Regions from separate parts of the Paenibacillus uliginis N3/975 genome, predicted to be linked through region 2. Evidence: predicted binding sites of a transcription regulator. Region 2 holds the regulator's gene; the other holds the start of a gene.

Region 1 (5,694 bases), 160 kb from region 2:
TATGATGTCATCCTTTCTGTATCCGCTTTGTCATAAGCAAAGTTTGGTCATTTAATTATATACTTTATCCGGCCGTATTACATCGAACCGTGGAAAGTACGATTAATGACATCCAGCTGCTGCTCACGAGTCAATTTAATGAAGTTTACAGCATAACCCGATACACGGATCGTTAATTGCGGATAATTTTCTGGATGCTCCATAGCGTCCATCAATTGCTCACGATCAAATACGTTAACGTTCAAATGATGCGCTTTGCTGCCAAAGTAACCATCCATCATTGCTACCAAGTTAGTCTCACGGATAGCAGCTTCTTTACCGAGTGCTTTTGGCACGATTGAGAAGGTGTTCGAGATACCGTCCAGGCTGTCTTCATAAGGCAGTTTTGCTACCGAACTCAAGGAAGCAAGCGCACCTTTTTTGTCGCGTCCGTGCATTGGGTTTGCACCAGGTGCAAATGGCTCTCCCGCTTTACGTCCATCTGGAGTAGTACCCGTCTTCTTACCGTATACCACGTTCGAAGTAATCGTCAGTACGGACTGTGTTGGCAGTGCATCACGGTAAGCTTTATGTTTGCGGATCATGCCCATGAAAGTCTCAACCAGTTCAACAGCGATGCTGTCAACTCGGTCGTCGTTGTTTCCGTAGCAAGGGAAGTCGCCCTCGATTTCAAAATCAACAGCAATGCCATTTTCATTGCGAACTGGCTTCACTTTAGCATATTTAATGGCACTCAAGGAGTCAGCGGCTACCGACAATCCGGCGATACCACATGCCATCGTGCGCAGAATATCACGGTCATGCAGCGCCATCTCAATACGCTCATAGGAATATTTATCATGCATATAGTGAATTACGTTCAGCGTGTTCATATACAGCTTCGCGAGCCATTCCATCATCGGCTTGAAGCGTTTCATTACTTCTTCATAGTCGAGGGTCTCTGCAGTAATAGCAGGGAACTCAGGACCAACTTGAACACCGGATTTTTCATCACGGCCGCCGTTAATAGCATACAGAAGCGCTTTAGCCAAGTTTGCACGTGCTCCGAAGAACTGCATTTGTTTACCGATACGCATAGCCGATACGCAGCAAGCAATACCGTAGTCTTCACCGTAGATCGGACGCATCAGATCATCGTTCTCATACTGAATGGAGCTCGTTTCGATGGATACTTTTGCACAGAATTTCTTAAAGCCTTCAGGCAGCTTCTCTGACCACAGTACAGTCAGGTTTGGTTCAGGTGCAGGTCCAAGATTGTAGAGTGTGTGCAGGAAGCGGAAGCTGTTCTTCGTTACACGAGTTTCGCCGTTCATTGACATACCGCCAATGGATTCTGTTACCCAAGTTGGGTCACCGCTGAACAGATCATTGTAATCCGGTGTACGCAGGAACTTAACGATACGAAGCTTCATTACAAAATGGTCAACCAGTTCTTGTGCTGTTTCTTCGGTCAATGTGCCTTCAGCCAGATCACGCTGGATGTAAACATCCAAGAATGAAGATACACGTCCGAGGGACATCGCTGCACCGTTCTGTTCTTTAATAGCTGCCAAGTAACCGAAATACAGCCACTGGAATGCTTCTTTTGCTGTTGCTGCCGGTTTAGAAATATCAAAGCCGTGCATTTCAGCCATTTGTTTCAGTTCTTTCAATGCACGAATTTGCTCTGACAGTTCCTCACGAAGACGAATCACATTCTCGTCAATCACATCAACCTCGAGACTGTCCAGCTCTTTCATTTTATCTTTAATTAAGAAATCAATACCGTATAGTGAAATCCGACGATAGTCGCCGATAATGCGTCCACGTCCGTATGCATCGGGAAGTCCTGTAATGATACCGGCTCTACGCGCAGCCCGCATCTCGGAAGTATAAGCGTCAAATACCCCTTGGTTATGGGTTTTGCGAATGTTTGTGAACATATCAACGATGCCTTGCGGAAGTTCAAATCCATAAGCATTACATGCGTCGATCATCATCTTAATGCCGCCGAACGGCTGAATGGAACGTTTGAATGGCTCATCGGTTTGTACCCCGACGACTTGTTCTTTGCTTTTATCCAAGTAACCTGGCTGGTGCGAAACAATTGTAGAAGGAGTGTTTACATCCACATCCAGCACGCCGCCCGCTTCCCGTTCTTTTTTTGTCAGGTCCGATACGATGTCCCATAATGCTTTGGTGTTCGCTGTAGGACCAACCAGAAAATCATCAACACCGTAATAAGGATCAATATTCAGCGCAATAAATTCGTTAACATCTACTGCTCTGTTCCATTTTCCTGTTTTGAACCCTCTCCAACCGGACTGCATGTCTTTAATTTCTTTTTCAATCACCGACATTTTTAAATCCCTCCATGTTCTGTTGTTGAGGCATGAGTTTATAGTATATCTTTCTCATGTCCACCATCCCAGATCAATAAAATGTGACACATTTCACAATGTTGGGTGTGAAGCCCCGGCTACATTCCGAGCCGCTAAACTGTAAGAGTTATTATCTGAGATTGTTTTTACACTTTAATTGTAGTCCCGTTAACTGAAAACAGCTGTGACAAATATCACAAACAAGGTGATATTTGTCACGCTGATTCACTTACAATTTATCTATCTATATTAGCTGTCAAAACGTCCGTAGAACGCGTTGCGATACACATCTGCGAGCTCAGTTACGAGAGGCAGTTTTGGATTCGCAGTTGTACATTGGTCTTCAAATGCACGGTCTGCCAAGTACTCCACCCGGCTTTCAAAGTCTGCCGGATCAAAGCCGAGCTGCTGGAACGATTCCTCAATGCCAAGTTTTTTGTTTAGGTCGCGAATCGCTTTGATCAAGCTGTTCACGCCTTCTTCGGTTGTGCGAGCCGGCAATCCAAGAATGCGGGCAATCTCTGCATACTTTTCATCTGCTACGAAGTGGGTATATTTAGGCCATGCAGCAAACTTCGTCGGTTTCATGGCATTGTAACGGATGACGTGAGGCAACAGAATCGCATTGGTCCGTCCATGTGCGGTATGATATTGACCGCCCCATTTATGAGCAAGGCTGTGGTTGATGCCCAGGAATGCGTTGGCAAAAGCCATACCAGCAAGTGTCGATGCGTTATGCATTTTTTCACGAGCCAGTTTGTCGCCAGTCAGTGCCGACTTCTCAAGGTACTGGAATACAAGCTGAATAGCTTTGATTGCAATACCATCTGTATAGTCGTTGGCCATTACAGATACATAAGCCTCAATTGCGTGTGTCAGAACGTCCATACCCGTATCGGCAACTGCTGTTTTAGGCAAGCTGTACACATACTCTGGATCGATAATTGCCACGTCAGGCGTCAGCTCATAGTCTGCCAGAGGATACTTCGTATTCCCATGCTCTTTATCGGTGATAACCGTAAATGAAGTTACTTCCGAACCAGTACCCGATGTTGTTGGGATTGCTACGAACTTCGCTTTTTGACCAAGTCTTGGGAATTTGTAAATCCGTTTGCGAATGTCCATGAATTTTTGCTTCAGATTGTTGAAATCAGTGTCCGGATATTCATAGAACAGCCACATCCCTTTTGCTGCGTCCATCGGAGATCCACCGCCAAGGGCAATGATGCAGTCCGGCTGGAATCTCTTCATCATTTCAGCACCGCGCTGAACCGTAGTTGTTGATGGATCCGGTTCTACTTCAGAGAATACTTCGATGGCAACCGGAACCTGACGCTGACGAAGATAATGCTCAACTCTTTCTACATAGCCGAGTTTCACCATCATAGGGTCAGTAATAATGGCAACACGTGTGATATCCGGCATTTTGGCAAGGTACTGGGTTGATCCTTTTTCAAAATAAATTTTGTTCGGTACTTTGAACCACTGCATATTCACGGTACGACGGTTCACCCTTTTCACGTTGATGAGATTGACGGCGGTCACGTTCGAAGATGTCGAGTTACGACCATACGATCCGCAGCCCAAGGTCAACGACGGCAAGTTTGTATTGTAGATGTCACCAATACCACCCTGTGACGAAGGCTGGTTCACGAGTATCCGGCAAGTTTGCATACGGTCCGAGAACTTATTGATGATTTCTTCGTTATTCGAGTGAATAACTGACGAGTGACCCATACCGCCAAAAGCAACGATTTCAGCAGCACGGTCAATTCCTTGATCTGCTGTCTTCACTTTGTAGCAGGCCAGGATCGGGCTAAGCTTTTCAGCTGATAGCGGGAACTTCGGTCCCACGCCTTCAATCTCAGCTACCAGGATTTTTGTTCCTTTCGGAACTTCAATTCCACATGCTTCAGCGATCTTCACAGCAGGCTGTCCGACGATTGCAGGGTTTACCGCGCACTTCTCTGCCACTATTGCACCTGCGGTCAGCTTCGCCGCTTCTTCTTTGTTCACGAAGTAGCAGCCGCTCGCGATCATTTTTTTCTTCACTTGTTCAAAAATAGCTTCTTCTATAATAACAGCCTGTTCCGATGCACAGATCATGCCGTTGTCAAACGTTTTTGAGAGAATGAGGTCATTGACCGCTTGATCAAGATTGGCCGTTTTTTCAATAAAGCAAGGTACGTTCCCGGGTCCTACACCGAGTGCCGGTTTCCCGCAGCTGTACGCTGCTTTTACCATGGCCGATCCGCCTGTAGCCAAAATGCAAGCTACATCAGGATGGTTCATCAGGACATTGGTCTTTTCCATAGACGGTTCGTCAATCCATTGAATACAGCCTTCCGGAGCACCGAGTTTTACTGCGGCATCCAGCAAAATCTTCGCTGCTTCACGGCTGCAGGCTTGTGCGGATGGATGGAAACCAAAGATGATCGGATTTTTCGTCTTAATGGCAATAAGTGCTTTAAAAATTGTCGTTGATGTCGGATTCGTTACTGGGGTAATCCCCATAATGATACCTACAGGCTCAGCAATCTTTTGGAAGTTGTCATAAGAGTTATCTTCAATAACGCCAACCGTCTTATTGTACTTAATACTGTTATGAATATATTCGGTGGCAAACATGTTCTTGATGATTTTGTCTTCGTATACTCCACGGCCCGTTTCCTGCACAGCCAGTTTGGCCAGATGCATATGCTTATCCATCCCTGCCAGCGCCATGGCATTAACGATCTTGTCGATTTGTTCCTGATTAATGTCAACAAACTGTTCTCTAGCCTTGTTTGCCTTGTCGATTAAGCCTTGAATATACTCACCTGCTGTTTGCTGTTTCACCTGAGCGGCTTCATTCTTAATGGCCATCTCCCTCATCCTCCTGTAAAAAAATGTTTATTATCTCTCTACACATTGATCATATCACAGGCCTCCTCAGAAAGATAGTGAATTTTTTCACATAGTTAAAACTTTTTTCAGAAAATAAATTCAAACGCAATCATTTCCATCTTTTCAAATTGTCTGTGTTGTCTTACACTACATTATCTCTGTTTCAAGTGAAAATAATCACAACGTTTGAAAATTCGCCACTTTTGCCCCTGCTTTCTGCCCCACAAGTGAATGTATTCACGTTATAATTAATTTAAATTTAACAGAAAATATTAGGGAGTTAGGGGATAGCGACATGAGAACAATGGAGAAGGTCATGGAAACCCAAGGGAATACCAGCTGTTTTTCGGAGCAAAACCTCAACCGTCTGCTCGTTAGCATGAAGGATCGTGTGATTCCGGAAGGATCCCATTTGTTCTGGGAAGGCGATTTTTCCGATAAACTTTAC
Region 2 (5,694 bases):
TAATTTTTTGCAAAATGCACTCGACCGTTGTGGTTATTTACCTTTCAGCGGGCGGATACTCGATACGATACATTTTTTGAAAATATGCTTTCCTTCACTGACATCGTATCAGCTGGGGATGGTGTCGTCCTATTTCGGCCTGGAGCATGACCGCCCACACCAAGCGGACAGCGATGCGCTTGCTACCGCCTATGCGCTGCTGAAATGTCTGGAAGAGCTTGATCAACTTCCGCTGCTTACGATACAGCGTTTGAGCGATCTTTTTGCGGTTGAGGACAGTGATTTGAGTTGGTTCTTCGATGGAATGCGGGCTGATAAGGAAAATCAGGCGATTCAGGATCCGGACAACTACACGTATTTTCGTCAATTTGCTCTGGCGATCGAGGACTGGACCGATATGACACCTGCACGAGATGAAGAAGAGGTTAATCCGCTAGCCGAGCTATCCTTTGAACAGTATATGAGCCAGGTACGTAATAATTTACGTGAGACACTTCCTCAATATGAAAGTCGGGATGCCCAGGACATTATGTTCGAAGAGGTCATGAATGCACTAGAGGATGACAAGCATCTCCTGATTGAGGCTGGGACCGGTACAGGGAAATCACTTGGATATTTGCTTCCTTCCATATACCAAAGTGTGAAACAGGAACAGAAGGTAATGGTCAGCACGCATACAATCAACCTTCAGGAACAGCTTCGTGAACGGGATATCCCGCTACTCACTAAGGTAGTCCCGTTTCCATTTAAGGCCGCCGTCTTCAAAGGGAGACAGCATTATTTGTGTTTGAGAAAATTTGAACATAAAATAAATAGAAGAGATTTCAACACACCTAAAGAGGATATCATCATTGCAGCCCAAATGATCATATGGCTGACACAGACAGAAACCGGGGATGATGAGGAACTGAACCTTGGTGGACGCGGTGGGGACTTCTGGGAAACGGTATCTAGCGATTCCGATTCTTGCTTGGGACGGGCTTGCCCATGGTTCCGAAAGTGTTTCTACCACCGTGCGAAGCATGAAGCGGGTATTGCGGATGTGGTTATTACGAACCATTCCAAATTGTTTACCGATGTAAAAGCGAATCATCAGCTGTTGCCGTCGTATGAGCGGTTGGTCATTGATGAGGCTCATCACTTGGAAGATGTGGCGGGGAAGCATCTCGGGCTCCATATGAAGTATTTTACGGTGGTACACACCCTTACACGTCTCTACAAGGACAGCCGCAATGGACAGTTGCCAGCACTCCGTCAACTGCTTCAAACGTCGGCGCACGAAAAGGCGGGGGAATGGACGGTAGTCATTGACCGGCTATACCCTGATCTAATTACTGTCAAGGAGAGCTGGGATCGGCTCAGTGACCTTCTGTTCGGACTTCTTCCTGAACGCGGAGATGCTTCTGCGGGGGATGCAGGACAATTTACGCTCCGACTGTCACCATCCAAGAAGCCAAAAGACTGGGAAAGTTTGACGGAGTTAGAGAATCAGATTCACGTCACCTTGGGAGATGTCGTTCGCAAAGGAGACATGCTAACATCTGAGGTTCGGGAAGAACTGAATGATTATGGAGCAGACAGTTTGATTACGGATATTAACGGCCTCTTTAAGGACTTGGCTGCGCACCGGGAGAATCTGAAATTTTTCATGACTCTGAACGATGAAGGCGTGGTTTACTGGATGGAGGCGAACGGTAATTTTCGCAGTAAATCGCTGCAGATGTTTGCCGTGCCAGTTGATGTGAGCGGGCAGTTGAAAGAGCTGTTCTTCGATAAAAAAAGAAGTATCATTCTCACTTCTGCAACTCTATCTATAGATAAATCGTTTCAGTATATGATCGATAATCTTGGGCTGCAGGATGCTTCAGATCAGGGGCAGCTGAATACCGTGCAGCTTCCGTCACCGTTTAATTACCGTGAGCAAGCACTGTTATTAATTCCAAGGGATTTCCCAAGCGTTAAGGGGACCATGGGAGATCAGAACTTTGTGAGTACACTCGTTCAATCACTTGCAGATGCCGCTAAGGCAACTCATGGACGAATGCTGGTACTGTTTACCTCGTACCGTATGCTGCGCCAGGTGTATGATCCGCTCAAGGAAGTTCTGTCATCCAGTGATATATCCGTACTCGGACAAGGGATGGATGGATCAAGCCGAACCAAGCTGATTCGAAGGTTTCAGGACAGCAGCGCATCGGTGCTGCTTGGGACAAGCTCATTCTGGGAAGGGGTCGATATTCCGGGAGAGGCGCTGACATGCCTGGCTATCGTAAGGCTACCGTTTCAACCGCCCAACCATCCCCTTGTCGAAGCGAAGAGCGAGTTACTGCAGCAGCAGAAGAAAAATCCGTTCATGAAACTATCCGTACCTCAAGCGGTTATTCGCTTTAAGCAGGGTTTCGGGCGTCTTGTGCGAACAGCTCAAGACAAGGGTATTGTGATTGTTTATGATACCCGTGTGATTGAATCTTATTACGGAAAATACTTTTTATATTCACTGCCTGGCCCGAAAATGGAACATATGCGGACAGAGCAGATGGTTCCCCGCATTGCGGAATGGCTTCACGGGGACGAGGCGATACAATAAGAATTTAAGTTATTTATTTTGAGTTTATCATTAGGGGGAGCATGCATGAAATCGGATAAAATTTCGGAGGCCGTGGTTCGCAGACTGCCCGTATATTTACGCTATCTGAACGAACTTCATCTTCGTGAGGTTGCAACGGTGTCCTCACAGGAGCTTGGACAGAAGCTCGACCTAAATCCGGCGCAAATCCGCAAGGATCTTGCCTATTTTGGAGATTTTGGCAGAAAAGGGATAGGTTATGACGTCTCTTATTTGATCGAGAAAATCCGTCATATTCTTAAACTGGACCAGCAGATTAATGTAGTGCTTGTGGGTGCTGGTAATCTTGGACACGCCCTTTCCAATTACAACGCTTTTTTGAAAGATAATATGAAGATTGTAGCTATATTCGATGCATATACTCCCAAAGTCGGCACTAAAATCAACAATTTAGTCGTTCAATCGATGGAAGAATTGACGGCGACTATTAAGGAGTTCGGAATCCGGATCGGGATTATTACCGTTCCTGATGTCGAAGCACAAGATGTGGCGGATAAACTGATCTCATCCGGTATTGAAGCGATTCTGAATTTTGCGCCAACGATCTTGAAAGCTCCTCCGCACATCCGGATTCATACAGCTGACTTCACGACGGATTTGCAGAGTCTGGCTTATTATTTGGATAACGGAAAGGAAGATGCCGATCATGACGAAGCGTAAATGGATGATTAAAAACGGAACCTTTGCTGTACTTCAGAACGAAAAGCCGGTTCTGCGCGGATATATGGTCATCGAAGACGATCTCATTACCTATATCGGTGAAGAACAACCGAAGGTTGAGGAAAATATGGAGATTATCGACGGCACACATCTGTTTTTCATGCCTGGTCTTATGAATACGCATGGTCATACGGCTATGTCGCTTCTTCGTGGATACGGGGATGATCTGGCACTTCAGGTATGGCTGCAGGAGAAAATGTGGCCGATGGAAGCGAAGTTTACAGCTGATGATGTATATTGGGGTACCTCGTTGTCTGTGATCGAAATGCTGAAAGGCGGCACGACGACCTTCCTCGATATGTATGATCATATGGATCAGGTAGCAGCCGTGACTGAGCAGTCCGGTATGCGGGGGGTACTTACTCGCGGTGTAATCGGTTTGTGTCCTCCAGATGTTCAGAATCACAAGCTGAAGGAGGCTACAGCATTTGCGAAGGACTGGCACGGTAAAGCTGATGGACGTATCACAACGATGATTTCGCCTCATGCGCCTTACACATGTCCTCCGGATTACATCGAAAAGTTTGTGCAGACTGCTTACGATCTGGATTTGCCAATTCACACCCATATGTCAGAAACAGTAACTGAAGTCGAACAGAATGTTCGGGATTACGGGTTGCGGCCAGTAGCTCATCTTCAAAAACTTGGCGTCTTCTCACGCCCGGCGCTTGTTGCGCATGCAGTTCATTTAACGGATGAAGAGATTGAGATTTTGGCGACTCATAAGGTAGCGGTATCCCACAATCCGGGAAGCAACCTGAAGCTGGCAAGCGGTGTCGCCCGGGTACCGGAACTGCTTAAAGCAGGAGTTACCGTATCACTGGGTACGGATGGTCCTGCGAGCAACAACAATTTGGATATGTTTGAGGAAATGAGACTCGCTGCTCTTATTCATAAGGGTGTCAGTGGCGATCCAACAGCAGTCCCTGCTGTTGAATCACTTCGTATGGGAACAGAATATGGAGCGAAATCATTATTCTTAGACGGTGTTGGGACGCTGGCTCCCGGAATGAAAGCGGACTTTATCGCGTTAAATACCGATCAGGCACATTTTCTGCCACATACGGACTTTATCTCGCATGCGGTTTATTCAGCGAGTGCCAAGGACGTGGAGCATGTGTGGGTAGATGGTAAGCAGGTCGTCAAAAACGGAATTTGCCTTACATTGGATGAAGAAAAGATTCGCCGTGAAGCCCAAAGTGCGTTCGAGCGGCTGTTGACCCTTTAGGGAATAACAAGGGAGCGAGGAACGCAGATTGAAGAAAAAAACGAAGTGGATACTTCTCAGCATTTCCGGTTTTCTGCTCATATTGCTGTTTATTCAGATTTATTATTCAAATGTAATGTCTGGTAAATGGTCGGAAGAGAACGCGGCTATCAAGGCTGCTCAGCAATATGGCGGTTTGATGAAGAAAGACAAAACTTATAAATCGGTATGGGATAAAGAGAGCATTTACTGGGTCGTTACCGGTAAGGATACGGAAAACCAGGATATCATCGTATGGGTGAAGTTTACGGAAGAGAATAAACCACTGGATGGAGCCGAAGCTGTACACAGCGAACCTCTGAGCGGTGGTATATCGGAAGCTCAAATGCGTAATCAGATCAAGAGTGACCTGCCTGGTTCGGTAATCGAAAGACTTGTTCTAGGTATGTATGAAGGAGAATACGCATGGCATCTGTTATACCATCTAAACAATGAGACGAAATACCGGTTTTATCGGTTTCAGGATGGAAGTCAGATCGGTGAAGACATTATTCTACCCAATCAATAACAAAATTTAACACTCCATCAATAGGCGGAGTGTTAAATGACAAGATTATGTGTAAGCGTTTACAAAAAATCTTGATAAAATAGTTTTAAATATTTTCACAGACTCGAATGAAAAAAGTATATAAGATGTGATATACTCATATTTGTATTAACGAGGCGGATTCGTGTGTATAGATATATGTATTATTGATGTATCAAACGTGATACATCAATAATATACATCATATAACAAGGAGGAAATACATTGAAACTACGCATTGTTCCTGTCGTTCTGACGGTTGTTATATCGGCATCGGTGCTTTTTGGCGGTTGGTTTCTGTATCGGCAAATGGCTCTTCAGAATCCACTGGCCAATGTGGTATCACAGTATGATGGAGTGAACAACTCTCAAATAGATATTAAACAGGATACAGTCACTTTGAAACTTGATTTAGAACCAGAAACGAATTTACGGGGTCTGGTCGAACATATAAACAAGGAAGGTAAGTCGGTTGTCGGTAAACGTACATTGAAGCTTGAGGTGGAAGATCACTCGTCCGAGCGACTGAACCAATGGTGGGATGAGGCTATGTTA

Evidence for each region. Region 2 encodes Rex, which represses fermentation and respiration genes when NADH is low (regulators of the CRP and FNR family bind a similar motif). Its sites were predicted from a motif close to TTGTGAAATATTTCACAA; they were not measured.
Region 1: a site for Rex is predicted at 2,421-2,438, ahead of pflB (formate C-acetyltransferase). Genes of this name have one in related genera too.

What each region holds. Positions count from the first base shown of each region.
Region 1 covers NZ_LT840184.1:3,960,715-3,966,408, forward strand. The annotation lists gene pflA (pyruvate formate-lyase-activating protein) at 1-1, opposite strand, end outside; gene pflB (formate C-acetyltransferase) at 78-2,339, opposite strand; gene adhE (bifunctional acetaldehyde-CoA/alcohol dehydrogenase) at 2,610-5,225, opposite strand; gene B9N86_RS18825 (Crp/Fnr family transcriptional regulator) at 5,542-5,694, shown strand, end outside.
Region 2 covers NZ_LT840184.1:3,798,163-3,803,856, reverse strand. The annotation lists gene dinG (ATP-dependent DNA helicase DinG) at 1-2,587, shown strand, start outside; gene B9N86_RS17935 (redox-sensing transcriptional repressor Rex) at 2,633-3,286, shown strand; gene B9N86_RS17930 (amidohydrolase) at 3,273-4,574, shown strand; gene B9N86_RS17925 (cell wall elongation regulator TseB-like domain-containing protein) at 4,603-5,121, shown strand; gene B9N86_RS17920 (hypothetical protein) at 5,365-5,694, shown strand, end outside.